DNA from 4 places in the Vibrio japonicus genome. Region 3 is predicted to be linked to each of the others. Evidence: riboswitches for the same ligand, from Rfam matches in the RefSeq annotation. Region 3 holds a riboswitch; each other region holds the start of a gene.
The links. Region 3 has a riboswitch for thiamine pyrophosphate ahead of thiC (phosphomethylpyrimidine synthase ThiC). Riboswitches for the same ligand answer to the same signal wherever they lie in the genome.

Region 1 (8,050 bases), 370 kb from region 3:
CAAAAGCTTGGCGAAGAGCTAGTAAACTTAAAACCTTCAGTGCTAGAGAAGTTCCCACTGAGCGAAGACTTAGCGGATGCAATCAAAGATGCACAGCGTTTTAAAAACGAAGCGCGTCGTCGTCAGCTGCAATTCATCGGCAAGCTGATGCGCCATGAAGATCCAGAGCCAATTCAAGCGGCGTTAGACAAAGTGCGTAATAAGCACTCTCAAAACACGGCTGTCCTGCACAAGTTAGAGCAACTGCGTGATCGTGTTGTCACCGAAGGTGATAGTGCGATTGCTGACGTAGTAGAGCTTTACCCTACTGCAGACCGCCAGCGTTTACGCCAACTTGCTCGCCAAGCAGCAAAAGAAAAGCAAGCGGGTAAACCAGCGAAAGCATACCGCGAAATATTCCAAGTGTTGAAAGAGCTCAACGACGAAGAATATTAAGTGACAACGAAAGAAGGTTGATGGACTCCATCAACCTTCTTTTTTATTCACCTGCTCTTTCATTCACCCGCTCTCACGAACCCTGCCAGCAAAGAATTGGGATGATGAGACACAAGCTCATCAATACCTGCCGCCACTTCCACTCGACCATTGGCGACAAAAACAAAATGCGAAGCAATCGACTTGGCGTCACTGATATGGTGAGTCACCATCAATACCGTAATATTGCGCTCCTTAGCTAAACGCTTGACCAGCGCCAACATCTCTTCTCGCAAAATAGGATCAAGCGCAGAAAACGGCTCATCAAGCAACCAAACAGGATGAGGCTGCACGAAACACCGCGCTAAGGCGACACGCTGGCGCTGACCACCAGAAAGCTGTTCGGGCAAACGATCCAGATACTCATTCATACCGACTTGAGTCGCGGCTTCTTCAACCTGTCTCATCTGCTCCTTACTGAGCTTAAGCCCGGCATCTAAACCTAGCCCGATGTTCTCACGGACGGTCAAGTGGGCAAACAGATTGTGTTCCTGGAAGAGCATGGCAAACGGTCTTTGATGTGGCTCTTTGCCTACTAGCTCCATGTCATCTGCAGAAATGCTGCCCTTCTCTGGTTCGATGAACCCGGCGACCAGCGCCAATAAGGTAGACTTCCCTGCCCCACTTGGCCCCATTAACGCGACAATCTGACCTTGATCGATTTGAAGATCAAAGTGAAACAATTCACTGTGGTAGTAATAATGGACATCACTTAGCGTCAACATACGTCACCTTTGAATTCGCTTTAAATAGGGTTTCAATTAACGTGAAACAGCCAACACTGAGGGCTAACAGAGTCACCGATACAACGGCTGCCGCTTCCATTTGATAGCTACCTAAAAGCTGGAAAAGATATAAAGGCAAGGTGCGAAACTCCTGACTGCCAAACAAAGCAATCGCACTCAAATCACCAATAGCGAACATAAAACTAATTGCAAACGCATGAGCCATCGGCTTTTTCAACGCTCGCCATTCGACAACTTTAAATCGTTGCCAACCTTTCATACCTAAACTCGCACACACATATTGATATTGCTGTTCAATGTGCAACATAGGCTGAGAAAGCGTTTTTATAACGTACGGCAACCCCATTAAACCATTAACAGCGACGACAACTAAAAAGGCCAAACTAAACACATCTGTCATTGAACGAAGCAACAAAAACAATCCTGTGGAGATCACTAGGCCCGGTGTCACCAAAATAATCGTGCCGATTAATTCAATGTGATCCGCTCTTTTCTGATGAAAATTAAGCCTTAATCGACGGCTGGAAATCAAAATACTGATACCGGCCAGCAAGGCAAAAACACTCGCTAGCGTAGCAACTTTTAATGATGCCCATAACGCTGACCAAAAACGAATATCGGAGAACACCGCCAGAGCCTGACTATTTATGCCACTGATTATCACCATTAACAGCGGAGGTAAAACTAATAGCGCACTTAGGCCGATCCAGCTCCAATCCCAAATCTTGGATTTAAGCGTATCTTTCGTTAGATAAATATTTGATGATGTGCTGCCTGCGCTGACCGAGACTGGTTTCGCTAAACGCTGAATAGCCAATGCCATCAAACCACAAAGCAGCATTTGCCAAATCGCCAGTAATGCACCGGCTTGTAAATCAAAATCAAACTTAATCGCTTGGTAGATGGCCAACTCAATTGTTGTCGATTTAGGCCCGCCGCCTAACGCCATCACCGTAGCAAAACTGGTGAAACACAGCATAAACACTAAGCCACACACATGCGTAAGCTGCTGTTTAAGGCGTGGCCACTCTACCCATTTAAACTTTTGCCAGTGCCCCATACCGAGATGAGCACAAAGTTTGTGTTGCTCTTCAGGTATGGTTTCCAGTGACTGCAGTAACAATCGGGTCGCGTAGGGTAAATTGAAGAAAACGTGCGCGAGCAAAATACCATTGAGCCCGTATATCGAAAAAGGCAGCTTACTGTTTAACGCTTCAAAAAGCTCAGCAACTAAACCACTGTTGCCGTAAATAGCCAATAGGCCAAACACACCCACTAGAACTGGGAGAACTAAGGTTGTCGCAAACAATTTGAGAAGCAGCTTTTTACCGGGAAAACTTCTCCGAGATAAAGCATGGGCGACAGGCACGGCCAAACCAACACTCAACAACGTAGAGAGAAATGACTGATAAAAACTAAACTTAGTGACGTGTCGGTAGTATGGGTCTTGCCACACTTGCAACACGTTTAACGAGGGCGCTTCAATCAGCAAAGCACCTAGGGCAGAAAGAACAAAGGTCGCGATAAGTATCGCGACCCAAATGCCGATTTTAGGAGTCTTGTGCAACGGAGAACCTTAGAATGTTAAAGCACTTTGCCATTCACGAATCCATGCTTTGCGGTTTTCTACCACTTCATCAGCACTAAAACCTAGCGCCTTACTTGGAACAGTAAGCGTGTCAAAACCTTCAGGTAACTTCGCATCTGTGACTGGGTACATCCAGTTTCCTGTTGGCATCATTGACTGGAACTCATCACTTAAAATAAATGCCATGAAGTCGTCAGCAAGCGCTTCATTCTTAGAACCTTTCACCTTCGCTGCTACTTCAACTTGCGTGTAATGACCTTCAGCAAAATCAGCCGCCGCGAATTTGTCATCCTGCTCAGCAATCAAATGGTATGCTGGAGAGGTTGTATAAGAAAGTACCAGATCAGACTCACCTTCTAAGAACATCGAGTAAGCTTCAGACCAGCCTTTGGTGACCGTGACTGTCTTCTTAGCCAGATCTTTCCATGCCTGAGTGGCATCATCACCGTAAACCGATTTCATCCATAGCATTAAGCCCTGACCTGGTGTCGATGTACGCGGGTCTTGGTAGATCACTTTGAGATCGTCGCGTGATTCAACCAGCTCTTTCAGGCTTTTAGGTGGGTTAGATAGCTTTTCTTTGTTGTATACAAAAGCAAAATAACCAAAGTCATAAGGAACAAACGTCGTATCGTTCCAACCACCAGGTAGCGTAACGCTTTCCGTATTTACCTTATGTTCAGTCAGTAAGCCCGTTTTCTTTGCTTCTGCCATCAGGTTGTTATCAAGGCCTAGTACGATATCCGCTTTACTGTTGTTCCCTTCCAGACGTAGGCGATTTAAGATCGAGACGCCATCATCAAGCGCCACAAAATTCACATCGCAGCCGCATTTCGCTTCAAATGCTTTTTCTACAGCAGGACCAGGCCCCCAATCTGCGGCGAACGAGTCGTAGGTATAAACCGTTAACGTGTTGTCAGCAGCCAAAGCCGAAAATGAAGTTAGGGTAGCAATCGCTAAAGTGCTCAGAGTGGTTTTCACTGCTCGCTCTCTCCTTGTTGAGCGGCACAGGCTTGAGGGACGGGAGAGTTGAGATGTTCCGAGTCCAGACTCAATTCCTACGCCAGTATTATCTGGTTCAGGTACACGGGTTCCGAGTGTGTGCTCGATCTCAGCTGATTCCTATTGATAGGATGAATAGCGCCCCGATGAGTATCGACAAAATTGTAATCGTTATATCATCTGATAGCCAGTGTTAACCACGCTGATCGTATCCCCAGCGAGGCACTAGTCCTTGCTCAATACCAAGATGATCCAAAATGCGGGCGACCATAAAATCAACCAGATCTTCAATGGATTTAGGTTGATGATAAAAGCCCGGTGCAGCTGGCATAATCGTCACGCCCATCTGAGACAGCTTATGCATGTTTTCTAGATGAAGTGTTGAAAACGGTGTTTCACGCACCACCAGTAATAGTTGACCACGCTCTTTCATCACAACGTCTGCTGCACGTTCGATCAGATTATCCGACATGCCATGAGCGATGGCCGCCACACTACCTGCTGAACATGGGCACACCACCATTTGTTTTGGCGCAGCAGACCCAGAGGCCACTGGCGAAAACCAATCGTCTTTACCACAGACAGTGAGCTTTTCAGGATCACATTTAAGATGCTCTACTAATGCATACTTTGCCGCGTCCGGATTAGCGGACAGCTGTAAACCATGCTCTGTCGCCAGAACAACGCGCGCTGCCGATGAGATCAGCAAGTAGACTTGATAATCAGCCGCCAAAAGGCATTCTAACAACCGCAATCCATAGGGCGCACCGGATGCCCCTGTAAATGCCAATGTGATGGCTTTTTGTTTGTTACTCATGTTTCTACACTAATTTATTCGGCCAATTTTGCCAGCAGCTTTCCGTGAATACCTTCAAAGCCACCATTGCTCATCACCAAGATTTGATCACCCGGTTGAGCCTGCTCTACAATTTTTGCCACCAAGTCATCAACGCAATCAGACACTTGTGCAGGTTGATGACACGTTTGAGCTACCGCTTCAACCGACCAATCGATGGCTTCTGGTTGATATAAAAACACGTGGTCAGCCGCATGCAGTGACTCTGCAAGTGTCTCTTTATGTACGCCACGTTTCATTGTTGCGCTGCGAGGCTCGAGAACTGCAAGGATGCGTTGTTTACCCACTTTGTTTCGCAGACCGCCCAACGTCAGTTCAATCGCGGTTGGATGATGCGCAAAATCATCGTAAACCGTCACACCGTTGACTTCACCCTTGAGTTCAAGACGACGCTTGGTATTAATGAACTTAGCTAAAGACTCACAAGCTAAATACGGCGTGACGCCAACGTGTCGAGCCGCAGCAATAGCCATCAATGCATTATCGACGTTGTGATCACCAACCAGATCCCACTTAACCGTACCGACTTCTTCACCTTGGAACAGTACCTTGAACTGAGAACCATCAAGGATCAGTTTTTCCGCTTTCCAATCGCCCTGTTCGCCCGTGAATTCCGTTTCGCTCCAGCAGCCACGACCTAATACGTCTTCCAAAGCCAAATCTTGTTTAGGTGCTAGAATACGACCATTTCCTGGAACAGTCCGTACCAAATGATGGAATTGACGTTTGATCGCTTCCAGATCGTCGAAGATGTCTGCATGATCAAACTCTAAGTTATTCATAACCAATGTGCGTGGGTGGTAATGCACAAACTTAGAACGCTTGTCGAAAAAAGCACTGTCGTATTCGTCCGCTTCAACCACGAAAAACATGCTTTCACCTAATCGTGCCGAAACACCAAAATTACCCAATACGCCACCGACAAGGAATCCAGGCTTGTAACCACAGTCTTCTAGGATCCACGCCAACATACTGGAGGTGGTGGTCTTTCCGTGTGTTCCGGACACCGCCAACACCCAGCGATCATGCAACAAGAACTCTTGCAACCATTGTGGGCCAGATGTGTAGCGGAGATTCGTATTAAGAACATGTTCAACACATGGGTTGCCGCGACTCATCGCATTACCGATAACAACTAGGTCTGGCGCAGGGTCGAGTTGAGATGGGTCAAAACCCTGTATGATTTCAATACCTTGAGATTCAAGCAAAGTACTCATAGGTGGATACACATTGGCATCACTGCCTGTCACTTTGTGTCCAAGCTGTCGTGCTAAAATTGCTGCGCCACCCATAAATGTGCCGCAAATCCCTAAGATATGAATATGCATAAACTGACCCTATAGCAGGCAAAAAATTATCTGGTCATTATGGCGATAAAGCTCTGAAAAGCGAACTACTTTGATCAGTTCGTGAGCTTCTGCCAATTAAGTGCTCATTTCGTGCTCATACAAATAAGTAAGATGAGCAGAATGCAACAAGCGAGAAGGTCGACAAATAAATTGGGATCTTCATCAGTTAGTTCATTACCAATAAAAAGATTCGGCTTTTACAATAAGGGTCGGCGAAAACCAAGATCCGAAAGAGATCCCATACCGCCAAATCCCCCTATTCTATTTTGAAGCGACCTTAAGGAAACATCATGTCTGGAATGCGCACCCTCGGCGAGTTCATTGTTGAGAAACAAGCAGACTTCCCCCATGCAGGCGGTGACTTGTCATCCCTACTATCTTCAATTCGTCTTGCAGCTAAAATTGTAAACCGCGAAATTAACGCCGCGGGTTTAGGCGATATTACTGGTGCTGTTGGTACTGAGAACGTGCAGGGTGAAGCTCAGCAAAAGTTGGATGTTTACGCCAACGATAAATTTAAAGCCGCGCTAGAAGCACGTGACCAAGTATGTGGAGTCGCAAGTGAAGAAGAAGACGAAGCAGTAGCGTTTAACAAAGAGCTTAATCAAAACGCGAAATACGTTGTACTGATGGATCCACTAGATGGCTCTTCAAACATTGATGTGAACGTATCGGTGGGTACAATTTTCTCTATTTACCGCCGTGTATCTCCCATTGGTACTCCAGCGACTGAGGAAGATTTCCTACAACCAGGCCACAAGCAAGTTGCAGCGGGTTACGTTATTTACGGTTCATCAACCATGCTGGTTTACACAACAGGTAATGGCGTAAATGGCTTCACTTACGATCCATCACTGGGTACATTCTGCCTTTCTCATGAAAATATGATGATCCCGGAAGACGGTAACATCTACTCAATCAATGAAGGCAACTACATTCGCTTCCCTCAAGGTGTGAAAAAGTACATTAAGTACTGCCAAGAAAGCGCACCTGAAGACAACCGTCCTTATACGTCACGTTATATTGGTTCTTTGGTTGCTGACTTCCACCGTAACCTACTTAAAGGTGGTATCTATTTGTACCCAAGTACAGAAAGCCACCCTAACGGTAAACTGCGCTTACTTTATGAATGTAACCCAATGGCGTTCATTATCGAGCAAGCTGGTGGTGTCGCATCAGACGGTGTAAACCGCATAATGGATATAGAGCCAAAAGAACTTCACCAGCGTGTGCCTTTCTTTGTTGGTTCTAAAAACATGGTTAAGAAAGTTGAAGAGTTATTAGAACAAAACAAAGAAGAACAATAAGACTTTCCATCTAAAGGCGCTGTAAATAGCGCCTTTTTCACATTTCTTGAACGAAATCTCACCTTTCTCGTTTACATAAAACCGAGTTTAGCAGTAAGGTATTTTGGTCAAAAATTCAGCCCAAGTGCCCAATACGGGTACACGATAAAAGGAACTTTATTCATGAGTTTAAACAATGTACCAGCAGGCAAATCACTTCCGGATGATATCTACGTTGTGATTGAGATTCCTGCCAATGCTGACCCAATTAAATATGAAGTAGATAAAGATTCAGGCGCGGTTTTCGTAGACCGTTTTATGTCTGCACCTATGTTCTACCCATGTAACTACGGCTACGTAAACCATACGCTTTCTCTTGATGGTGACCCTGTTGATGTATTGGTCCCAACACCACATCCACTACAGCCTGGTTCTGTTATTCGTTGCCGCCCTGTCGGTGTTTTAAAGATGACTGACGAGTCTGGTGAAGATGCGAAAGTCGTAGCTGTTCCACACACTAAACTCACTAAAGAGTACGATCACATCCAAGATGTGAACGACCTTCCTGAACTGCTTAAAGCTCAAATTACGCACTTCTTCGAGCGTTACAAAGAGCTTGAGTCAGGCAAATGGGTAAAAGTAGATGGCTGGGAAGATGTGGCCTCTGCACGCAAAGAGATTTTAGAGTCTTACGAGCGCGCTCAGAAATAATGATTAATATCTAAGTAAATACGCAAAGAGCCAGCAAT
Region 2 (8,050 bases), on a different replicon from region 3:
CGCGGGTGACTTAGTATTTGACTGTGGTGACGCAGAAGATTTTACCTATCGTTTAGAAGCGGCGACTAACGAGATTCTAAAAAGCGGTAAAACGATGTTGGGATTGGGCGGCGACCACTTTATTACGCTGCCAATTTTACGCGCTTACGCAAAGCACCACGGTGAAATGGCGTTGATTCATTTTGATGCGCATACCGATACCTATGCGAACGGCAGTGCTTATGACCATGGAACAATGTTCTACCACGCGCCGAATGAAGGGCTTATTTCGCCTAAGCATTCAGTGCAAATTGGTATCCGAACTCAATATGAGCATGAACACCACGGTTTTAACGTGATTAATGCGATGGAAGCCAACGAGCTAAGTTCAGAGTCTATCGTTGCTCGTATTCGAGACATTGTGGGCAACAAGCCAGTATACGTAACATTCGATATCGACTGCCTTGACCCAGCTTTTGCACCGGGTACAGGTACGCCAGTATGTGGCGGTTTGAACTCCGATAAAGTGTTGAAGATCATCCGCGGACTGGCTGGCGTTAACATTGTTGGTATGGATGTGGTCGAAGTATCACCTCCCTATGATCACAGCGATGTTACCGCATTGGCTGGCGCAACCATTGCCTTGGAACTCATGTACGCCTGGGCAAGTAATCGAGATGAGAAATAAGTAAGCTCTCGATTAAAATCAGAAACACCTAAACGATATGAGGGAGCCAGCGGCTCCCTCTTTTGGATCGGTATCAAGGTGTATCAATTACACTTTCATGCGAAAAATAAATCACGCCCAAAACGTCATTGCGATAAACGTCAGTATCACAATACAGACAAGATTCAAGATAACACCGACACGCATCATTTCGCTCTGTTTCACGTGACCAGAACCAAACACAATGGCATTCGGAGGTGTCGCAACTGGCAGCATAAACGCACATGAAGCCGATACCGCAATCAGTACAGAAAGCACCACTGGCGACATACCAAAGGCTTCTGCCACGGTAGCGAACACGGGGATCAGCAACGCAGCGCTGGCCGTGTTACTCGCAAATTCCGTCAAGAACACAACGAACACAGCAATGACCGCGATAATGAAGAAAATACCAAGGTGGGAAATCAGGTTGCTCAACTCATTGGCTAAGAATACGCTGGTCCCAGTTGCCTTCAATACGTTACTCAAACAGATACCGCCACCAAACAGAAGTAACACACCCCAGTCAGCGGTTTTTTCGATATCTTTCCAGTGAACGACGCGTGCAAAGCTCACAGCAATAATCGCACTTAGCGCAACAATCGTATCGAACTTAGCGTATCCACCAAGCATTGCGTTAATCGGTTTGCTGAATATCCAGCAGAAAACCGTTGCGGAGAAGATCGCTAACGTCACCACTTTTCCTTTATCCCATGTAACAGGCTCGTGGTTCAGTTCAAATTTTCCATCCAAATCTGGTTTCAGCACAAAATAAAGCACAGCCACCATAATCGGCAGCATGATAAGCGCTGTCGGTAAACCAAAGCTCATCCACTCAGTGAATGTTAAACCCACTTCAGCGGCCGCAATCGCATTCGGCGGGCTGCCCACCACTGTGGCAATACCACCAATACTCGCGCTATAAGCAATACCCAATAAAACAAACACATACGTTTTGTGACCGCTTTCTGAGTTCACTTTGCTCAATACGCCAAGTACCAGTGGCAACATCATCGCTGTTGTTGCCGTGTTACTGATCCACATCGACAGGCCAGCGGTAACCCCAAACAACATAAATACGGCAACACTCATTTTCCCTTGCGCCAAAGTGAGCACTTTGTCGGCAATCACTTTATCCAACCCTTGTCGGTGCATGGCCGCAGCAAGGGCAAAACCACCTAAAAAGAGAAAAATGATCGAGTTAGAGAAGTTGTTTAATGCGGTTTGAGTGTCAAACACCCCAAATAACACCGCCATAATCGGAACAAGAATCGCGGTTACTGTGACATGCAGGGCTTCCGTTAACCAAAGAATCGCGATGAACACTAGCATGCTTAAGCCCAGAACAACTTGAGGCTCAAACGGTAGCGTAAAATACAACACAGCAAACAGGATGACATCAGCTAAAACAATCATACTGTTGCGGTTAAAAAACCATTCTCGGGTATTATTAGGTAAAGGGACACTATCATTTCTATTCATTATTATATTTCCTTAAGAGGGCCTTGTGGCAGCGCGAATGATCCCACACAACCCCTTAGAGAAATATTTTTCATTATCGAATTTGTTAACCGTATCAAGTTCATGGGTATGGATGTAGCCTATGTGAATAAAACACTCACTAACCCATACAAAAAGTGATTACTTAGTCACCAACTCATTAAAACTATCCATGACTTGCTGACACTTCATCACTCGCCCATGACCTTGCCCTTTGGTCGCCACCAAGCTGACATTCTCTATTTCTTGTGCCGCTTTTTCAGACACAGAGAACTGCGTAAATTTATCGTCTTGGTCATGAACTATAATAGTCTCGCCTTGGCGGAGTTTCAGTTTATTGAATGGGTCAATAGATTGCATCGGATAGTGGTACTGCTCTTCTACCTTAGATACCACCGCATTGAACAGTCGCATTGAATAACCAGAACGCGCAACACTGCCAAATAGGTTATCAAGGTAATCCAGCACTGGCGCAATCAGTAGCATAGGCTTACCTACCAATTTTTGGTGGCGACATTCAATCGCTGACGCCGTTCCCATGCTGTGTCCAACCAATCCCGCGACATCCTCCACACTATCCAGAATCGCTTCTAATCCAAGGACAAAGGCAGGAATGTGGCCGTAAGCGCCTTCACTTTGGCCATGAGCAGGATGATCATACGCAAGCGCAGTAAAACCTTTGCTCGCGATATGCGCCATCAACGGATAAAACTGGCTAGCACTGCCTGACCAACCGTGAGTAAGTACCCACACTGGCCCACTTCCCAGCTTGTAGGTTTTTAGTACACCTTCTTTGGACTGAACCTCACCTTTAATTAGACCTTCAGGCTCTGCATTTTTCGGTATCGCCCGAGCAGGAGTCAGCAACAGTTTACGTGCCGTTTGCTCAGCATGCTTTGGCGTCAGAGTGTGGTGCAGCCGAGTGCTAATATTGATCAAACTCTTTTTAAGATTGAACTTATTGGATGTATTGAAATAAATCTTGTCACTCATCATCTTGTCCTTAACCCGCCCGCCCACAAATAGAACGACCGTGCTATTTTTAGTTAAATAATAAGCCGAGACTAACGCTCAGCTTGGATAAATCCTACTTCCAGCTCTTCATCAACGTGTTTACTCCGTTCCAAAAATGCTCTGAGCTGGCCTCTTTTCCATAAATAGAATAGAAAAGGTGAGAACTCAGATACAGACCATACAACTCAAACGTGGCCTGTTTAGGGTCTAGATCGGAGCGAAACTCTTTATTTTCTATCCCTTTAGATATCTGAATACGCAAATACTCGATCCACGTAGAGATCGTTTTCTTTAGTGCCTGCTGAGTTGACGTTGGTTCCACACTTGCTTCTTTCCATGAATCCAAAAACATACAACTGCCCTGAAATGAGTGGTTCCAGCCTAGCCAATTATCCAACAGCGCGTTGAGCTTACTTTCCACGGTTTGTGTGCTGAGCTCTCTTGCTGGCGCAATCACCCGCTGAGTAAAGGTTTGATTCGCGTAATTGAGCACTTCCACTTGTAAGTTCTCTTTGGAATTAAAGTGCGCGAACAGGCCACTTTTCGACATTCCACAACGCTTAGCCAATTCGCCAATAGTTAAGCTTTCTAAGCCATTTTCGCTGGCAAGTTCAAATGCCTTGCTTAGAATGTTTTCTTTGGTGATTTTTCCTTTACTCATTCGGCACTCTCTCGATGTACTCTATTTAGTTTTAGCACGTTCGTTCTTTTTTACAAGTTTTTGCTCGCCAGAAACGCAAAAAAGGCGATGGGTAAAAAACCAACGCCTTTACATTTACACACTTAGATTGATTTATTCGCTTTGGGACATATCCAATGCCGTACATGAGTTTTGAGCATTATCGTCATCTTCGCAGCAACATTCTGCCTTTAGAAAGCCAATAACACTGTCTAGGCATTGGTATTCTGCCACACAGTATAACGTTCGGCCTTCGCGGCGCTGGCTCAGCAAACCAGCAGAAGCAAGACTGGAAATGTGATGTGATAAGGTTGAACCAGGTACGCTCAGTTTTTCCTGAATCACGCCGACAGAAACGCCTTTATAGCCTGCCTTCACTATGGTTTTATATATGGCCAAGCGAGTCGGGTGACCTAACTCTTTTAAAGCTTTAGCGACAACTTCTAGTTCCATCAGCAAATCCTGCATTTAACAATATTTCCAAATTAATAGAACTATTGACACAATGCAACACTGGCAATGTAAGATTTTTTAAGTCAACGCTCTTCAAAACTCGCCATGTAGAACAATCTCACCACCCCAACGCTATCTAGGTGAATCAAACAAGCAGGCCTATGATGAAAATAAATTTGCTTATTTCTTAACCAGGGTCAAATTTAGCAATAATTTAATATTCCTGTTTAATACGCTGTCCTACACTTGAGTAGAGCGAAAGCAAGCTAGGTAAGGAGAGACAAATGATTTCTGTACATCGGCACTATGAGCTTAACGACACAAAACGCTTCCATGTGAATATTGAAGTCAATCCCATCGGACTTTTAGACGTTGAGATTGTTGAACTTCAAAAGCATCATCAAGCGGATCTGTGCGACGTTGAATTTGAAAAACTCACCGGCAAAACACGATTACACTGCAATAAAAATAGAGATAAATGGGCAGTAGAGTTAAACGATAAAGATGCGAATGAACTCAGCACACTGATTGTGGAAGCGAATGAAGAGTATGAAACTCTCATGCGCGATTTGTAACGGCGAGAAATAAGTCACTCCGCTGTTTGATTGATTGAAACAACTGATTAAAACAACGGAGTAGAATCTAGCTGACTAACGATGGACTACAGTGCCACCACATCCAACCATTCGTTAGCGCACATTCACATGGCCAGGAAAAAAATGATGTACCGGGCCATGCCCCTTCCCAACTTCCAACTCATCCGAATGAGAAATCGCTTGTGAGATATACTGCTTTCCAAGATACACCGCTTTATGCAGCCTATTTCCTTGAGCAAGATACGATGCGATAGCTGAAGAAAGCGTACAGCCCGTTCCATGGGTATTTTTGGTGTCGTACCGTTTTGCTCTCAGTAATTCATAGCTCTGTTCCATTATCAGCAGATCATTGCTATTTCTATCATGTTCCAGATGGCCACCTTTTAGTAGAACCGATTTCGCTCCTAACGCGCGTAAATCTTCTATTAAGGCTCCCATTTCATCTTCGTTCTGAGGGACAGACTTACCCACTAGAGCCGCCCCTTCAGGAAGATTAGGTGTTAACAAATCAGCCATCGGGATTAACTCTTGTTTAAGCGTGCAAATCGCATTTTGCTCCAGCAATAGATCGCCACTTGTCGCGACCATAACAGGGTCAATCACCAAATGTTTAGGCGTGTATTGCTTGAGCTTACGCGCAACTAACTTGATGATTTCAGCGTCGGCTAGCATCCCTATTTTGACCGCTACCACGTTCAAATCAGAAAAAACCGCATCAAGCTGGCTTTCGATATGTTCCAGCGGTATAGGATGAATGGCAGAGACACCCAACGTATTTTGCGATGTAATCGCTGTAATCACGGAACAGGCATAACTACCCGTCGCTGAGATGGCTTTAATATCGGCTTGGATTCCTGCCCCACCGCCGCTGTCGGACCCAGCGATCGTCAATACAATGGGAGTGGTGTCTTGTGAATGTGGCATTGTCGCTCCTACTACAAGACGTATAAGAACTGACTCTGCCAAAGTAGAGGAATGAAAGAAGTTCCACTTATAGCGAGTGCATCAAACCAGAATGTAACTTGATGCGAATAGTTCCCTACGCCAGTGCTAACTGAATCAGGTTCTACGGGTCTCGCAATGCGATCTCAGCCTTCAGGCTCCCCGACTATATCCAACAAATAATAGCAGTAAGTGAAACGCCAATGCACCTACATTTTTCTAAAAAACGCGAGGTGGGAATGATGAAAAATGATGTAGCACCAAAAACGACAAAAGGAGCCGAAAGCTCCTTTTTCCACTCGCGTTTACGCTTCGAGAATCTCTTCACCTAGTACTTCCGTAAGGAGTAACTGATCGGACTCATCTAATTTCATACCTAAAAGGGGCAGTCCGTGTTGGACCGTCCAACAGCAAAAGAAAACAACGATGGCTAATGCAAATAAAATGACTGAAACCATACCCTAACCTCCTCTTGTGGTTAAACACCAATACCTAGCTAACCCAAGGTGCAGCTTCGGAAGAAGTTAAAGGCCGTTGTGCAATACTTTATTCTTTTACGTTCGGATTCACGCTTAATAACAAGAATTTGTTAAAACCTGTGTCTCTATTGCGCTCAGTTTATTGTATTAACTTGTAACGTTTTATCGGTCTCTACACCCTAGAATTATTGAGGTACCATTTCAATATAGTGTTACCGTATGATGGAAGCAACTACATTTAGTATCATATAAAGAGACTGTCACAACTTTTTATGTATTTTGTTACATAAATTTCATATATCAAAAAAGGGGCTGAACGCCCCTTTGAACTACTGGTTTTAATTTAACAACTACGCGCCAATAACACCGCCATCTTCTCGCGTAATCGCTACGATGGTCGAGCGTGGCTTCGTGTTACCACCAGCAGGGAAATGCGATGGCGCGCCATCTTCCCCTGGGTGTTGTACGCCAACAAACATGGTTTTATAGTCAGCTGAGAACGTCAAACCCGTGATTTCACATGCGATTGGACCCGTTAGGAATCGACGAACTTCACCTGTCATTGGGTCACCACATAACATCTGGTTGTTGCCCTGACCGGCGAAATCCCCTTCATTTGAGTACTTACCGTCTGTTTGAATCCACAAACGACCAGCTTTATCAAAGCCGATACCATCCGGGCTGTTAAACATATTTTCAGGTGTGATGTTTTCACTACCCGCGTAAGCCGTACCTTTGTGAACCACTGGGTTACCCGCGATTAGGTATAGGTCCCACTCAAAGCTGTTGCTCGTGTGATCTCCACCATGTGGTAACCAGCGAACAATCTGACCGTAGTTGTTTTCTGCTCGTGGGTTTGGTCCACCAACAGGTTGGTTTTCTTTCACGCCACGGTTTTTGTTGTTAGTCAGTGTACAGAAAACATGTTTGTTATCAGGGTGCACAGCAACCCACTCTGGGCGATCCATGGTGGTTCCGCCAACATGAGTTGCAGCGCGACGAGCGAAGATCATCACTTCTGCCTGATCGTTAAAGCCGTTTTCTTTTGTTAAACCATTTTTGCCGTAAGTCAGTTCAATCCACTCACCTTTACCTGCCAGCTCTTTGTCGTCCATGCTGAATTTCGCAACATACAACGTGCCTTCTTCTAGCAGGTCGCGGTTAGCCTTGTCGTTGCCAGGTTTGTATTTGTTCTTAGAAACGAATTTGTATATGTGCTCACCACGCTCATCATCACCAAGATAAACGACAACATGCCCATCGTCATTGATCACTACCGCAGCATTCTCATGCTTGAATCGGCCTAGCGCAGTGCGTTTTAGTGGCGTTGATTCTGGGTTGTGTGGGTCGATTTCCACGATCCAGCCGAATCGATGAGGCTCATTTGGATGCTTCGCCACATCAAAACGCTCGTCAGAGTCGTGCCATTGATAGCTGCTTGGTGCGGCTTTTACACCGTAGCGTTTATGATCATCAGAAATCTCAGCGCTTTCATCTCGTGTACCGAAATAACCGTGGAAGTTCTCTTCACACGTCAGGTACGTTCCCCAAGGGGTCTGACCGTTTGCACAGTTGTTGAAGGTACCAAACGGTTTCATGCCTGATTTATCTAATTCAGTTTTCATCAGATCATGACCTGCCGCTGGGCCTGTCAGCATCATCTCGGTGTTTGCGGTAATACGGCGGTTACGTTTACCGCCCT
Region 3 (8,050 bases):
TAGGCAGTAAAAGCCACTTGAGTCTGGGATTTCCGAATGGGGAAACCCACGTGCATAAGCACGTATCTTGTACTGAATACATAGGTGCAAGAGGCGAACCGGGGGAACTGAAACATCTAAGTACCCCGAGGAAAAGAAATCAACCGAGATTCCGAAAGTAGCGGCGAGCGAAATTGGACTAGCCCTTAAGCTTTATATGCGTTAGACGAACGGTCTGGAAAGTCCGGCGATACAGGGTGATAGCCCCGTAGTTGACAACGCACATTCAGTGAAATCGAGTAGGGCGGGACACGTGATATCCTGTCTGAATATGGGGGGACCATCCTCCAAGGCTAAATACTACTGACTGACCGATAGTGAACCAGTACCGTGAGGGAAAGGCGAAAAGAACCCCTGTGAGGGGAGTGAAATAGAACCTGAAACCGTGTACGTACAAGCAGTAGGAGCAGGCTTTGTCCTGTGACTGCGTACCTTTTGTATAATGGGTCAGCGACTTATATTCAGTGGCAAGGTTAACCATCTAGGGGAGCCGTAGGGAAACCGAGTCTTAACTGGGCGCTCAGTCTCTGGATATAGACCCGAAACCAGGTGATCTAGCCATGGGCAGGTTGAAGGTTGAGTAACATCAACTGGAGGACCGAACCGACTAATGTTGAAAAATTAGCGGATGACTTGTGGCTAGGGGTGAAAGGCCAATCAAACCTGGAGATAGCTGGTTCTCCCCGAAAGCTATTTAGGTAGCGCCTCGGACGAATACTACTGGGGGTAGAGCACTGTTAAGGCTAGGGGGTCATCCCGACTTACCAACCCTTTGCAAACTCCGAATACCAGTAAGTACTATCCGGGAGACACACGGCGGGTGCTAACGTCCGTCGTGGAGAGGGAAACAACCCAGACCGCCAGCTAAGGTCCCAAATTATAGCTAAGTGGGAAACGATGTGGGAAGGCTTAGACAGCTAGGATGTTGGCTTAGAAGCAGCCATCATTTAAAGAAAGCGTAATAGCTCACTAGTCGAGTCGGCCTGCGCGGAAGATGTAACGGGGCTAAGCTATAAACCGAAGCTGCGGCAATGCAGTTTACTGCATTGGGTAGGGGAGCGTTCTGTAAGCCGTTGAAGGTGAGTTGTAAAGCTTGCTGGAGGTATCAGAAGTGCGAATGCTGACATGAGTAACGATAAAGGGGGTGAAAAACCCCCTCGCCGGAAGACCAAGGGTTCCTGTCCAACGTTAATCGGGGCAGGGTAAGTCGACCCCTAAGGCGAGGCTGAAAAGCGTAGTCGATGGGAAACGGGTTAATATTCCCGTACTTCTTACAATTGCGATGGGGGGACGGAGAAGGCTAGGTGGGCCTGGCGACGGTTGTCCAGGTTCAAGTGCGTAGGCTTAAGAGTTAGGTAAATCCGGCTCTTTCTAAGGCTGAGACACGACGTCGAGCACCTACGGGTGTGAAGTCATTGATGCCATGCTTCCAGGAAAAGCCTCTAAGCTTCAGATTGTAAGGAATCGTACCCCAAACCGACACAGGTGGTCGGGTAGAGAATACCAAGGCGCTTGAGAGAACTCGGGTGAAGGAACTAGGCAAAATGGTACCGTAACTTCGGGAGAAGGTACGCTCTTGACGGTGAAGTCCCTTGCGGATGGAGCTATTGAGAGTCGCAGATACCAGGTGGCTGCAACTGTTTATTAAAAACACAGCACTGTGCAAAATCGTAAGATGACGTATACGGTGTGACGCCTGCCCGGTGCCGGAAGGTTAATTGATGGGGTTAGACTTCGGTCGAAGCTCTTGATCGAAGCCCCGGTAAACGGCGGCCGTAACTATAACGGTCCTAAGGTAGCGAAATTCCTTGTCGGGTAAGTTCCGACCTGCACGAATGGCGTAATGATGGCCACGCTGTCTCCACCCGAGACTCAGTGAAATTGAAATCGCTGTGAAGATGCAGTGTACCCGCGGCTAGACGGAAAGACCCCGTGAACCTTTACTACAGCTTGGCACTGAACATTGAGCCTACATGTGTAGGATAGGTGGGAGGCTTTGAAACCGGTACGCCAGTATCGGTGGAGCCGACCTTGAAATACCACCCTTGTATGTTTGATGTTCTAACTTAGCCCCGTCATCCGGGGTGAGGACAGTGCCTGGTGGGTAGTTTGACTGGGGCGGTCTCCTCCCAAAGAGTAACGGAGGAGCACGAAGGTGGGCTAATCACGGTTGGACATCGTGAGGTTAGTGCAATGGCATAAGCCCGCTTGACTGCGAGAATGACAATTCGAGCAGGTGCGAAAGCAGGTCATAGTGATCCGGTGGTTCTGAATGGAAGGGCCATCGCTCAACGGATAAAAGGTACTCCGGGGATAACAGGCTGATACCGCCCAAGAGTTCATATCGACGGCGGTGTTTGGCACCTCGATGTCGGCTCATCACATCCTGGGGCTGAAGTCGGTCCCAAGGGTATGGCTGTTCGCCATTTAAAGTGGTACGCGAGCTGGGTTTAGAACGTCGTGAGACAGTTCGGTCCCTATCTGCCGTGGGCGTTGGAAGATTGAAGGGGGCTGCTCCTAGTACGAGAGGACCGGAGTGGACGAACCTCTGGTGTTCGGGTTGTGTCGCCAGACGCATTGCCCGGTAGCTAAGTTCGGAATCGATAACCGCTGAAAGCATCTAAGCGGGAAGCGAGCCCTGAGATGAGTCTTCCCTGACTCCTTGAGAGTCCTGAAGGGTTGTTCGAGACTAGAACGTTGATAGGCAGGGTGTGTAAGCGTTGTGAGGCGTTGAGCTAACCTGTACTAATTGCCCGTGAGGCTTAACCATACAACACCCAAAGGGTTTTGATGGACTCAAAGTAAGAACATTGAATGTGTAGAGAACACAAAACAGCTTTCCAGATTTTCTCTAGAAATAGAGAGTAAGAATTTGCTTGGCGACCATAGCGATTTGGACCCACCTGATTTCCATGCCGAACTCAGAAGTGAAACGAATTAGCGCCGATGGTAGTGTGGGGTTTCCCCATGTGAGAGTAGGACATCGCCAGGCTTTAAATTTAGACTTAGGTCTAACCAGTGCGGAGCGGTAGTTCAGTTGGTTAGAATACCGGCCTGTCACGCCGGGGGTCGCGGGTTCGAGTCCCGTCCGCTCCGCCACTTATTTCGATAGCCTCGCTTTTGCGAGGTTTTTTCGAATCTAAAATTCGAAAGTTCTACAGGGGTGTAGCTCCAATTGGCAGAGCAGCGGATTCCAAATCCGCGTGTTGGGAGTTCGAATCTCTCCACCCCTGCCATATTAAGGCCTCAGTCGAAAGACTGAGGCCTTTTTATATTTATCCGTTCTAAAAATGTGTTCATTTTGAGTACAGGACGCTATTGCTAAAACCATTTCTTAATGTTTGTCCCTTCTAGGATAATACCAATCTGGAAAATTAACTGGTCAGGTCTGCCCATTCTCTCGAACACATCTTGGTGACTCTGTTGGAGCATGCCAAAAAACGATTCCAAGCCCTACACACTTTGGAGACAATGTCTTCGTAATCCGCAAAAGACTGATTGGCGAGATAGTGTTGTCTCATCCAGCTCCATACTTGTTCTATAGGGTTTAGCTCTGGAGAATAGGGGGGAAGTTTGATGACACTGATGTTCTGAAAGCCATTAGCGATATCTTCTGTATGCCATCCTGCGCCATCCATAATGATGACGGCATGACGTCCTTTTTCAGTGACCGCCGATATTTGCTTTAAATGCTCAATCATGAGGTCTTTATTGACCCATGGGACAACGATAGCCTCACCAATACCTTTTTGAGGACAGACAGAACCAAATAGATACGCATATTCGAACTGTTGTTGCTTCACTGCTCTGGGACGTGTGCCTCTTTCAGCCCATAACCGTGTTGTTGTATTTTGTTGCCCAAATCGAGCTTCATCCTGAAACCAGATATCGACATGCTTTAAAGCGACATGACCTGGGATCTTAAGGATCGTTTCGTCTTGGAGTTTTTTTAAAATCTTCCTGTATCGCTTGGGATTGTTGTGGGTGTTTTGAACGGGAAGTGACCCATGAGAAACCCATATGCTCGAGTAGGTAATAGATAGAATCAGGATGATAATGCTGGCCAAATTCTTTCACAATATAGGCATGGATATCGGCGCCGGTCAGTCGCCCACCTTGAGTATCATGAGCTTTATCTTTGATGTATTGGCTCAATTGCTCCCTTTGTTCAGAAGTTAATAATGGTGGTCTTCCCGTTCTTGGCTTTTCCTTCAGCCCTTCTAATCCTTCTTCAAGAAAGATTTGAACCCATCGATTAACACTGGTTCGGCTCACCTTAAGAAACTTGGCGATTTGGGTACGAGAGTGTCCATCTTTGAAATGAGCAAGTGCGAGCAATCTCATTTTCATCTGGATGGATTTCTGCTGGCTTGCGAGCTTTTTAAAATCAATATTCTTGAGGCTATCCATAGCGAATACATTCTATTGTTGAATGGCCTTAAATTAGATCATATTTTTTCTTAGATTGGTATTATCTATTTCATATAAAGATGTTACTCCGGTAACGTTTTAAATCTCAAACTTTGTTTGAACCGTATATGACTGATTTTATTGTTCGAAAAACTCTCTCTGATAGCTACAATACTAAGTTATTGATTAGGGGGAGTTATGGGGCATTTTTATATTCTTGGTTTTATTGCAGTTGGTGGTGCATTTGGTGCCTGCTCTCGTTATTTGATTTCTGAGCTGTGTGTAACGTTATTCGGTCGCGGTTTTCCGTATGGGACGCTTTTAGTGAATGTCATTGGTTCATTCATAATGGGGCTACTTATCGCAGCTTTTGAAAATGGCACTCTAGCGAATGAACCTTGGCGTCAAATTATTGGTCTAGGTTTTTTGGGGGCACTCACCACATTTTCTACTTTTTCTATGGATAACGTCCTGCTTATGCAGCAAGGAGCGTTTATAAAGATGGGACTAAACGTTCTACTTAACGTCGCATTGAGTATTTCCGCTGCTTGGGTCGGCTTTCAGCTTTTAATAAAAAACTAAATCGGATATCACATTTTATTTGTAGAGGTCAGCTTGGTTTATCCAAGTTGATTTTATATACTCGTAAGACTTGTCGGAGTGCCATAAGGCTGAGACCGTTAATTCGGGATCCGTTGAACCTGATCAGGTTAACACCTGCGAAGGGAACAGGAGTAGATATCTACACTAGAATTCTACCTAGTGATCTATCAAATGCTCGAACGTAGTGAATAAGTTGATTATTAAAACACCACTATTTCGACGCCTCTTGTCGCATCTTTCCGCCAAGCATTTTTATCCAAATTCTTTTTATCTAGTATAACAAAGCAAGGAAGAATGCTATGTCGAGTCGCAAACTAGCAAGACTGGAAGCAAAACAGTTTATTGATACCTTATCAGTACAACCATATCCAAATTCGAAGAAAGTCTATGTTGAGGGTTCTCGCCCTGATATTCGTGTGCCGATGCGTGAAATTACTCTCGCAGACAGCTTAGTCGGTGGTACAAAAGAAAGTCCAATATTTGAGCCAAATGAGCCCGTACGTGTATACGATACGTCCGGTGTTTACACCGATCCAGATTACTCTATCGACCTCTACAGCGGTTTACCGAAGTTAAGAGAGGGTTGGATAGAAGAGCGCGCGGATACTGAGGTTCTTGATGATGTTAGCTCTGTCTACACCAAAGAAAGACTAGAAGACGAGACGTTGGATGAGCTGCGCTATGGAAATCTACCTCGCATACGACGTGCTCAAGAAGGGCAATGTGTTACTCAGCTTCACTACGCGCGCAAAGGTATTATCACACCTGAGATGGAATATATTGCGCTGCGTGAGAACATGGGTAGAGCCAAGTACCGCGATGAGGTATTAAACCAACAGCATCCTGGCCAAAGCTTTGGAGCTAATCTGCCTAAAGACATTACTGCCGAATTCGTCCGTAAAGAAGTTGCGGAAGGTCGAGCTATCATTCCTTCCAACATCAACCACCCAGAATCTGAGCCAATGATCATTGGCCGAAACTTTCTCGTTAAAGTGAATGCGAATATCGGTAACTCCTCGGTGACCTCTTCTATTGAAGAAGAAGTAGAGAAGCTGGTTTGGTCTACTCGTTGGGGTGGCGATACTGTAATGGACTTGTCGACAGGACGTAATATTCACGAAACACGCGAATGGATTTTGCGTAATAGTCCAGTACCGATTGGTACCGTACCTATGTATCAGGCGCTAGAAAAAGTGAATGGTATTGCTGAGAACCTAAACTGGGAAGTCATGCGAGACACGCTTATTGAGCAGGCAGAGCAGGGGGTTGACTACTTTACTATTCACGCTGGTCTATTACTGCGTTATGTCCCAATGACAGCTAAGCGTGTAACAGGTATCGTTTCTCGTGGTGGCTCAATCATCGCCAAATGGTGTCTTGCTCATCACCAGGAGAGCTTCCTGTACACCAACTTCCGTGAAATCTGTGAAATCTGTGCTAAGTACGACGTTGCTCTTTCATTGGGTGATGGTCTGCGTCCAGGTTCAGTTGCGGATGCCAACGATGAAGCGCAGTTTGCTGAGTTACGTACCTTGGGTGAGCTGACTAAGATCGCTTGGGAATACGATGTACAGGTTATTATTGAAGGTCCTGGACACGTGCCAATGCACATGATCAAAGAGAATATGGAACAGCAGCTTGAGCATTGCCATGAAGCACCTTTCTATACACTTGGTCCTTTGACTACCGATATCGCACCTGGTTATGACCACATTACTTCCGGGATCGGTGCTGCCATGATCGGTTGGTATGGTTGTGCGATGCTTTGTTACGTGACACCTAAAGAGCATCTAGGTCTGCCAAACAAGGAAGATGTAAAGACCGGTCTGATCACCTACAAACTTGCTGCCCATGCTGCCGATCTTGCAAAGGGTCACCCTGGCGCACAGGTACGTGATAACGCCTTGTCTAAGGCTCGCTTTGAGTTTAGATGGGAAGATCAATTTAACCTATCTCTAGACCCAGATACCGCACGTTCTTTCCACGACGAAACGCTTCCGCAAGAGTCGGGTAAAGTCGCGCACTTCTGCTCTATGTGTGGCCCTAAATTCTGTTCGATGAAGATCTCGCAAGAGGTTCGAGAGTACGCTAAAGACACCAAACAAGTCGCGGCCGACCAAGCCATTTCGGTGAAACTATTGGATGATCCATTAGAAGGCATGCGTCAGAAATCGGAAGAATTTAGAGCAACCGGCTCTGAGTTATACCATCCTGCTGTTGCTGCTCAAGCGGAGGAATGATGACTAAAATCCTTATTCCTGCTGATTACATTGAGCTTACGGGCGTTATCCAGCAGTGCTTATTAGTAGCAGATGAACAAGGATTTACAGTCTCAGGTATAGAGTTGGGTGTCAGCCCAACTCATACCATCTTGGTATCTAACTCAAATGATACCATTGGCTTGGTGGCCGATCTTTACACTGATTTGGCCCCGCGTGTAAGCCAAGACTATTCATCCTCTTACGTCTTTAGCTATCACAGTACACTGGCGCTGTCGGACTTCACTCAACAAGCTCAAAATGTCATTTTTTTAGCGCTTGATGACGGAGAACGTTGTCTGGATGTTTGGCACCATCCGCTGAACGGTGAGGTTCGCGCGTTGTCTTTTTCTTCGAACAACGTTCGACACGCTGATAACCCAAGTCACCTATCTTGGATTGTTACGTTACTTGCCCTCGATTTTCCGCTCGAAGATTGCTTAACGTTGGCACGTGCCATGGTGAATGTTTCACGTGAAACATGGACAAACAACTATGCGCAATTCCCAACACCAGTGATCGAAGATTCGCGTTTAGGTATCAAAGTGGGTTGGGGAGTGAATCAACACCAAATTCAATTCCCAACTTTGGCTCATGCGAGCTTAGGGCTTTATCCCGTCGTGGATAGTGTTGAGTGGATCGAACGCTTACTCAATCTGGGCATTAAGACTCTACAACTGCGGATTAAGAACCCAGACCAAAGTGACTTAGAGCAGCAGATAAAGCGCGCTATTTTACTT
Region 4 (8,050 bases), 1.3 Mb from region 3:
AAAGCTTTGCCAATCACAGCATAACCAATTGAACAGGGCGCTAATGCGGCATATAAGTCCACGAGATCCCCTGCCATACCCGCATCGAGTACGTAACGGGTATACGCCACCGTACCGAAATCTTCCGGTTCGTTCTCAAGATCTAACTCTGTCAAACCCCAGTTTTCACAGTAGGTCACATGGTGTGCGATCTCTGAATCTAGCAGTGCATGGACACTAGGTAGAGCATGTCGCATATCCGATAAGGTCTTCGCCTTGTAGATAGCTAACGCATAAGCGCGAGCATATTGCTTTAGAAACAGAAAATCTTGTTTCAGATAATGCAGAAAACAGGGTTGTACGAGCGTGCCTTTTGCTAGTTGTTGCACGAAATCATGCTCAACATAATGCTGCCAATCTTCCTGACAAGCGTTGATTAAATCACGGTAATTCATGACTGATCCTTATAACCACGGTTAATTGAAGTCGGGTACGTAATTGGCCGCTTTGGGCTGAGACTTTATGATGCCTTGGTTATACATAAACTCGGCGTAGTCATCGTAGCGCTTAAGGTCAACCGCGGACGGACGAAGGGCAAATCGAGTCAGAGTATCGCTCCATGCGCGCTTGTTTAGTTCATTGTTGAGTGTATCTGGAGAGTAAGAAGCGAACTCGTTCCACGATGCTTGTGGATGGTTCACAATATAGGTTGTCGCTTGTTCCAAAGCCTTATTGAAAGCTTGTATTGCTTGTTTGTCATAGTTATTCGCATTGGCGACAAAAACGAGCTCATCATAAGTAGGCACGCCATGCTCTTCAGGGAAAAACGCATGTGCTTTGTAACCTTCTAGCTCAAGCTGGTTAGTTTCGAAATTACGCAGACCGCCCCAAATCGCATCCACTTTGCCAGAAGCTAAAGACGACGAAAGCGCCCAACCAATGTTGATGGTTTCAACGTCAGAGAACTTGACACTCTCTTGCGCCAGCATCGTACCGATCGTCGCCTCTTCATTCCCCGCGATAGCAATACCAATCTTTTTACCTTTCAGGTCTGCCAACGATTTAATTTTACCGTTATCGAGCACCATTAGTGTATTAAGTGGCGTAGCAATGAGAGTGGATGCTCGCACTAGCGGTAAGCCAGCCGCTACATCCATAGTCAGACTCGGTTGATAAGATACAGCTAAATCGACTTTACCCGACGCAACTAATTTGGCTGGTGTGCTCGGATCGGCTGGTTCTTGGATCTCAACCTTAATACCTTGTTGCGCAAAATAGCCACGCTCTTTCGCAATAATGATAGGACCGTGATTTGGATTGACGAACCAATCTAACATCAAGGTTAACGGTTTCTCAGTGGCAGATACGTTAGCAGATGTCAGTACTGCCATCACAGCAGCGGCAATAGTGAGTCGTTTGTTTTTATTCAAAATATTTTCCTTTTAGATGAATCAGGTTGAACGCTATTGGCTTTCCCACGGAATCAATTTCTTTAGAAGTCGATCAGTGACGAAATAAAGTGAGACTGAAAGGGCTGCGAGGATAAACAGCGCGGCGAACATCTCATCGATAATCATTCGGGCGTTGGCTTGCAACATCAGATACCCTAGCCCCGCACTAGAACCAACCCATTCGCCGACCACGGCCCCGATCGGTGCGATCACCACCGCGACTCGGACGCCAGAGGCTAATGTTGGGAGGGCGGCAGGTAGTCGAATATGGCGCAGTATTTGCCATTTGTTTGCTCCCATCGTTTTCGCAAGATCCAAGTAACCTGCTGGCGTGTTGCGTAGACCGTCATAACAACAGGTCGTTACAGGGAAAAAGATGATAATTGCAGCCATGACAACTTTAGACGCCATGCCATAACCAAGCCAAAGCATCAATATAGGTGCAATAGCAAAAACAGGAATCGCCTGACTCGCGATTAAGATAGGTAATAGCCAGCGCTTAAGCGGCTCAAATAAAAGCATCTGGAGAGCAAAGAAAGTACCCATTAGGAGACCAAGCACCAAACCCAACAAGATCTCTTGGGCTGTAACCCATGAGTGTTTGAGTAACACTTCATATCGCTCAACTAAGGTTGATAAGACTTCCAATGGCGCGGGTAAGATAAAACTTGGCACGTCAAAGACCACAACGATTGAGTGCCATAAGCCAAAGATAACTAAAGTGCTGATGGTCATGCGGACAACAAGAGCAATGGATCTCTGTTTCGAACCTTCTTGCTTTACAGTCGATGCAATGGTGGTCGTAATGTTAGACATAGTCCACCTCCAATTGCTCTAAAATCTCTTGTTGCAATTGAGCACATTGAACATCGAGAACTCTTGGCGTAGGCGTTGTGGGCACTGTCAATGACTCCGCAACAGCGGGAGTACCTTGCAAGACATAAAGCCTGTCCGCTAAGCGCACCGCTTCTTGCGGATCATGAGTGATCAGCACGACCGTTTTATCTCTGAGCAATTCACATGAAAGGGTTTGCAACTTATGACGAGTCACTGCATCTAGCGCCGAAAATGGTTCATCCATCAGCACAACGGGCTTATCTTGCATCAGCGTTCTTGCGAGTGCGACGCGTTGCCGCATTCCACCAGATAACTGGTTTGGAGTCGCAGCTGTGTAACCTGAAAGTCCCACCAATTCCAGAAGCTGCTTTGCTTTTTGCTTTTGCTCGCCTGCAACAGAGCCTTTGGTAAATTTGCAGCTTAAGCAGACGTTATCCAAAATACTAAGCCAAGGCAGTAACAGATCTTGCTGCGCCATGTAAGCGACCCGACCATCTAGAGACGCGCCATCAGACGTCTTCAGCTCCCCTCTAGTTATGACTTTTTCACCCAGTAGACCCGCTAAATAGCGCAGTAACGTTGTTTTGCCGCAGCCACTTCGCCCAAGCAGTACTGTCCATTTGGCCGCATCCAACTTGATGTTGACATTAGACAGCGTAGCGTATTCGCTCTCTTGGTATCGCAGGTAGATGCCTTTTAGCTCCGCGCCAACATATTGTTTACTGTTGCGCATCTGATTTTTCCGCTTGATTCCAAGCAAAGAAGTGGTGAACCGGACCATGCCCGTTGCCAACCTCTAACTCATCGGCATGAGTAATCGCTTGAGTGATATACGTTTTAGCAAGCTTCACTGCATCAATCAGATCATTCCCTTGTGCTAAATAAGACGCGATAGCAGAAGAAAGCGTACACCCTGTACCGTGCGTATTCTTGGTTGGGAAACGCTTGGCACTGATGAGTGTTGTGGTTTCATTGAGTATTAGAAGGTCGTTACTGTTTTCATTTTTCTCTAAATGGCCACCTTTGAGTAAAACCGCTTTAGCACCAAGCGCGCGAAGTTCATCGACCATCGCAGACATCTCTTGTTCCGTTTCAGGTGTGGAGCTACCCGTCAGCGCGGCTCCTTCAGGTAAGTTGGGGGTAATGATATCAGCCAGAGGAATCAGTTCTGTCTTCAGCGTGCTAATCGCCGAATGCTCAAGAAGAAGGTCGCCACTCGTAGCAACCATCACTGGATCGACAACAAGAAATTTAGGTTGGTATTGCTTTATCTTACTCGCAACAACTTGAATAATAGTGGAATCAGCAAGCATTCCAACTTTTACGGCCACGATATTGAGGTCTGTGAATACGGCATCAAGTTGACTCTCCACATGGTCTCGCGGGATGGGAAATATTGCCGAAACGCCCAAAGTATTTTGAGATGTAATTGCTGTAATAACAGAGCACGCATAACTGCCGGTTGCCGACATCGCTTTAATATCGGCTTGAATGCCCGCTCCACCGCCACTATCAGAGCCTGCGATCGTAAGTACAATAGGTGTATTAATAGGAAAAGGATGTGAATCTGTACTGGTTGTCATGGTCGCTCCATCTGTCAAAAAGACGCAGGAGAACCGACTTTACGAGCACATCACCATTGGAGATATTGGCAACAGAGACAGGATCAGGGTAGAACACTACCCTTGCAAGATCGAGCTTAAGTGTAAAGTACAAATAGTTCCCTACGTCAGTACTAACTGAATCAGGTTCAACGGGTCTCATTACGATCTCAGCAAAAACAGATAAATGTTCTTGCTCCCCGACTATTGGTTACTAATCTAATTGAAAATTAGCGTATTTGAAAGGTGTTTGTTGGCATTTAATGCTCCTCGCCCTTGCTAATATCCACAACACTCACAACTATAGCTCAACATTCCGGCTCCCAAGATTAGGGGTTCTGGTTTTGAGCACTTGCACAATATGCTGAAATGCAGGGCTTTTTACTGAATTTTTATCGAGGAAATAAGTATGACCTTTGGGGGTGTCAAAGGTGTTGTTGAACGCATCACAGTTAACAGAGTATACATTGAGTGGGGTTTTGCTTTGATCTTCTGGGCCTGTGTGTCCAATTCGACGACTAAATACCGCGTTTCTCGTATTCGCGATTTTGCTCGCTGGCATCGAAAAGTCATCATTGGCGTAGTAGCAGATAACCCGCTGAGCGGAACGAGCAATATGAATGCCCTCTTCGTCAGGTTGTAAAGCATGATTAGGAATATCCGACGCCATTAAAAAGACATTCTTAAACAAATACGGAACCCCACCACCACCAAATTTTTTAGCCCAATGGGATAAGCATTTCATTAAGACTCTCGCACCCATCGAATGTGCTAATACATGCATTCTTTTCATACATGGTTTATCTAAATTCGAGTCTTGCCAACTTACCAGCTTAGAGATAGCACGACTTAAATATTGACCTGAGCTCTCTGCGGACTCTTGATCGTCCCAATAGTCTTTGATAATTCCAAAGTCGTCGTCACATGGCCAAATGATAGGGACGACTTTGATTTGACTAAGGGAAGCATCTGACAACTGGTCGTGTATTTGCTTTGCACGGGGGAAAACGTGTTCATACGGTTGATTACTGAATCCATGAATAAAAAACATAATTTCGGATTCTACAGAGTTCATCACTTCACTCATGAATGCGAGACTGCCGATTTCTTCAAAATGGTGATCATCAAGCATTTTGCAATACCTGAGACTTTGGCTTAACTCATTAGACGCCTCAAAAACGAGTTTACCACCCCCTGTGTCTAGAACCCTTTTATTGGTAATAAAATACATAATCACAGTACTCCTTAACAGGCTTTCAACCGCGCTTAACGTATTACTAAGCGGCTAACGAAATGATGCCATCTCATGACGCTATATTTGAGTTATATATCAATAACCATGTAAGCATAAAACAAAAGCCACCGAGCATGGGTAGCGTATTGGGCATTTTACGGTAGAGTTATCATTTTGGAACGCAGTTCTTTTTCTTGCTTGCTTGAGAGAGGATGGATTCGACTTTTGTCTCTACCTCGACTAGCGAAGCGATAAGAATTTGTGGTGAGGTGACCTAAGTTCTGCTTCATGGTGTCATTAATGTATTAATTTGATAATATGCGCCTCCCCTAACGGCCGAATCCAGACGACACACATGAACCGTAAGAAAAAAATCAATCAGATTTTGAAAGCCAAGCAGAAAAAGCACAATGCTAAACTGCACAAAAGCAACAAGCCTCGCTACATCTCTAAAGCAGAACGAGCGAAGCTAGAAGCTCAAAATGAACAAGAGCAAAACACTGATGTAACAGTGGCTTCACCTGAACAATTAGATACGCCTGAGAAGTAGATCTTCTTCAATAGGTACAAACTTATCGCACACGTCAATCAGTGACTGTGCGGTAAGGCCAGGTACGGCGAATACATCTACTTTCGTACCAAACCGTTCTTGGATACGAGTCACCAAAATCTCAAAATCCCCATCTCCGGACAGTAGTATTACTCGATCCACTTTAGATGCAGCTTCATAGACATCGAGAGCGATACCGACATCCCAATCCCCTTTTGCACTGCCGTCCTGACGCTGTATAAAAGGCTTCAAATGAACTTTAAAGCCTATTCCGCGCAGAATATGATGAAACTGACGCTGTTTAGGATCATTCGATGCAATTGCATAAGCGTTCGCTTCTACTATTTCCTTTCCCTCAGTAGCGACATACCAAAACTGATTGTAATCGAAGTTCGATTTGTATTTTTCTCGCGTTGTGTAATAGATGTTTTGAACATCTACATATATGGCAACTTTTTCCATCATTTCACATTTATCTCATGAATGTTCCTATAAGAAACATATTCTATTTTATGACGCCCGTATGATATACGAGCAGACCAAGCAAGGTCTAATAAAGCCTTTATAAATCAACACATAAAGTAGGGCTTATAGTGCAACCATTATCTCACTTTAATGAAAGTGTAATATATGTTTTTCACAAAACCCTGAATATTTTCAAATTAAATTAACTAATCTCCCAGTAATAAGGTTGATTTGATTTGTGTCATTTTTGTATAACGACACAACCACTACGATAAATATTGTCTGCGGTATCACATTAATAAAACATATGCTTATATATGCTTATCCGAGGCACAAAATAAAGTTCAAGGAATTTAGAGAACTACAACTGCAGTGAGAATTAACAATAATGAAAGACAAGCATTTGAATAAAGATTTTTCCGCTAGCGCCGACTTAATTTCGACCACAAATCCGCAAAGCGATATCACCTACGCCAATGACGTATTTTGTGACATTGCTGGCTACAGCTACGATGAACTCGTAGGCCAACCCCACAACATGGTCCGCCACCCTGACATGCCAAAGAGTGCTTTTAAACAACTATGGACATACCTAAAATCTGGCCAAAGTTGGATGGGGCTAGTGAAAAACCGCTGTAAAGACGGAAAACACTATTGGGTGTCCGCATTTGCAACGCCGATTAAAGACGCGAGTGGAAATATTATCGAGTATCAATCGGTTCGTTCTCGGGCAGAGCCTGAACAAATAGAACGTGCAGAAAAGCTATATGAAGCACTCAACAACGGCCAAAAAACGTCACGTATTAGAATGAAGTTTCATACAGTGGCTATCACTTTGTCGTCTATAATGTTGCTTCTTGCTGCATTAGCGACAATACAAGCCCCTTCCCCTTTTAATATCGCGCTTATTGCTGTTAGCTTGCTTTCCATTGCATGTTCTTTTTTTCAATTTAAGCGATTTACCGTCATCAGAGATCTGGCAAGTGAAGCGTATACCAACACTCTTATGGAGCACCCTTACACCAATCATTTTGACGATTTCTCTCAAATTGAATTAGCGCTAATAATGAGAAAGGCGCAAATACGCGCGGTGACAGGCAGAGCAAGCGATACAACAAAAGATATCCATGCCGCGTCAGAGGAAGAGTTAAAGACGTGTGAACAGATTGGAAGAAGCCTTGATCAGCAGTGCCATGAAACGGATCAAGTTGCTGCCGCAGTGGAAGAATTGACTCACTCTATTAACGAAGTCGCTGATGCCGCCTCTGCCGCGTCTAAACTTGCTGAGCAAGCAGGAGAAGAGTCAACGAAAGGCTTAGATAGCATTCACTCCACAATCGATGAAGTGAACTTAATGGCTGAGACACTCGCTCACGCTCAGACGATCATTAATCAGCTATCAAAAGACACTCAACAAATTGACAGCATTTTGGAAGTGATTACTGCTATCTCTGAGCAAACCAACTTGCTGGCCTTGAACGCCGCGATTGAAGCTGCCCGTGCGGGCGAAGCCGGTAGAGGGTTTGCTGTCGTCGCAGATGAAGTCAGAAATCTCGCATCCAAAACGGGATCTTCTGCTAGTGAAATCCACACCATGATTCGTCAGCTACAGTCAACAGCCGAGAACGCTGTTGGAGCGATGGCGCAAGGCATCGACATTTCTGATGGCTGTAAGGAAAGAGCAGCACAGACTGGTAACGTCTTAAACACGATTTCAGAGAAACTAAACCTTGTGACAGACAGCAGTATTCAAATTGCCGCCGCGGTTGAGCAGCAAGCCAACGTTACTCAAGAGATAAATCGAAACGTGACAAACACGAAAACATTGGCGGACGACACCTCTGAAATATCTCGTACTTCAGTAATCAGAATTCAAAATTTGGTCGACCGCTTGGAAGGCTTGGATAGATTAATGAAGCAATTTAAAGCGTAA

Region 1: another riboswitch for thiamine pyrophosphate. It lies ahead of thiB (thiamine ABC transporter substrate binding subunit); the one in region 3 lies ahead of thiC (phosphomethylpyrimidine synthase ThiC).
Region 2: another riboswitch for thiamine pyrophosphate. It lies ahead of thiD (bifunctional hydroxymethylpyrimidine kinase/phosphomethylpyrimidine kinase); the one in region 3 lies ahead of thiC (phosphomethylpyrimidine synthase ThiC).
Region 4: another riboswitch for thiamine pyrophosphate. It lies ahead of thiD (bifunctional hydroxymethylpyrimidine kinase/phosphomethylpyrimidine kinase); the one in region 3 lies ahead of thiC (phosphomethylpyrimidine synthase ThiC).

Annotation. Positions count from the first base shown of each region.
Region 1 is NZ_CP102096.1:320,847-328,896, reverse strand. It holds gene yjgA (ribosome biogenesis factor YjgA) at 1-435, shown strand, start outside; gene thiQ (thiamine ABC transporter ATP-binding protein) at 495-1,199, opposite strand; gene thiP (thiamine/thiamine pyrophosphate ABC transporter permease ThiP) at 1,183-2,787, opposite strand; gene thiB (thiamine ABC transporter substrate binding subunit) at 2,797-3,789, opposite strand; TPP riboswitch at 3,847-3,966, opposite strand; gene NP165_RS01650 (flavin prenyltransferase UbiX) at 4,004-4,627, opposite strand; gene mpl (UDP-N-acetylmuramate:L-alanyl-gamma-D-glutamyl-meso-diaminopimelate ligase) at 4,642-5,994, opposite strand; gene fbp (class 1 fructose-bisphosphatase) at 6,306-7,322, shown strand; gene ppa (inorganic diphosphatase) at 7,485-8,012, shown strand.
Region 2 is NZ_CP102097.1:780,592-788,641, reverse strand. It holds gene speB (agmatinase) at 1-667, shown strand, start outside; gene NP165_RS16700 (SLC13 family permease) at 779-2,167, opposite strand; gene NP165_RS16695 (alpha/beta fold hydrolase) at 2,327-3,178, opposite strand; gene NP165_RS16690 (TetR/AcrR family transcriptional regulator) at 3,273-3,860, opposite strand; gene NP165_RS16685 (ArsR/SmtB family transcription factor) at 3,993-4,331, opposite strand; gene NP165_RS16680 (hypothetical protein) at 4,616-4,906, shown strand; gene thiD (bifunctional hydroxymethylpyrimidine kinase/phosphomethylpyrimidine kinase) at 5,021-5,851, opposite strand; TPP riboswitch at 5,947-6,044, opposite strand; gene NP165_RS16670 (hypothetical protein) at 6,175-6,327, opposite strand; gene NP165_RS16665 (PhoX family protein) at 6,699-8,050, opposite strand, start outside.
Region 3 is NZ_CP102096.1:2,736,175-2,744,224, reverse strand. It holds rRNA gene NP165_RS13060 (23S ribosomal RNA) at 1-2,809, shown strand, start outside; rRNA gene rrf (5S ribosomal RNA) at 2,915-3,031, shown strand; tRNA gene NP165_RS13050 (tRNA-Asp) at 3,062-3,138, shown strand; tRNA gene NP165_RS13045 (tRNA-Trp) at 3,199-3,275, shown strand; gene NP165_RS13040 (IS630 family transposase) at 3,414-4,061, opposite strand; gene NP165_RS13035 (IS630 family transposase) at 3,961-4,449, opposite strand; gene crcB (fluoride efflux transporter CrcB) at 4,648-5,031, shown strand; TPP riboswitch at 5,096-5,194, shown strand; gene thiC (phosphomethylpyrimidine synthase ThiC) at 5,352-7,292, shown strand; gene NP165_RS13020 (thiamine phosphate synthase) at 7,292-8,050, shown strand, end outside.
Region 4 is NZ_CP102096.1:1,282,236-1,290,285, reverse strand. It holds gene tenA (thiaminase II) at 1-434, opposite strand, end outside; gene NP165_RS06115 (ABC transporter substrate-binding protein) at 456-1,370, opposite strand; partial or broken gene NP165_RS06110 (ABC transporter permease) at 1,443-2,168, opposite strand; gene NP165_RS06105 (ABC transporter ATP-binding protein) at 2,239-3,000, opposite strand; gene thiD (bifunctional hydroxymethylpyrimidine kinase/phosphomethylpyrimidine kinase) at 2,987-3,850, opposite strand; TPP riboswitch at 3,972-4,081, opposite strand; gene NP165_RS06095 (alpha/beta hydrolase) at 4,170-5,000, opposite strand; gene NP165_RS06090 (DUF2986 domain-containing protein) at 5,458-5,652, shown strand; gene NP165_RS06085 (LabA-like NYN domain-containing protein) at 5,632-6,114, opposite strand; gene NP165_RS06080 (methyl-accepting chemotaxis protein) at 6,506-8,050, shown strand.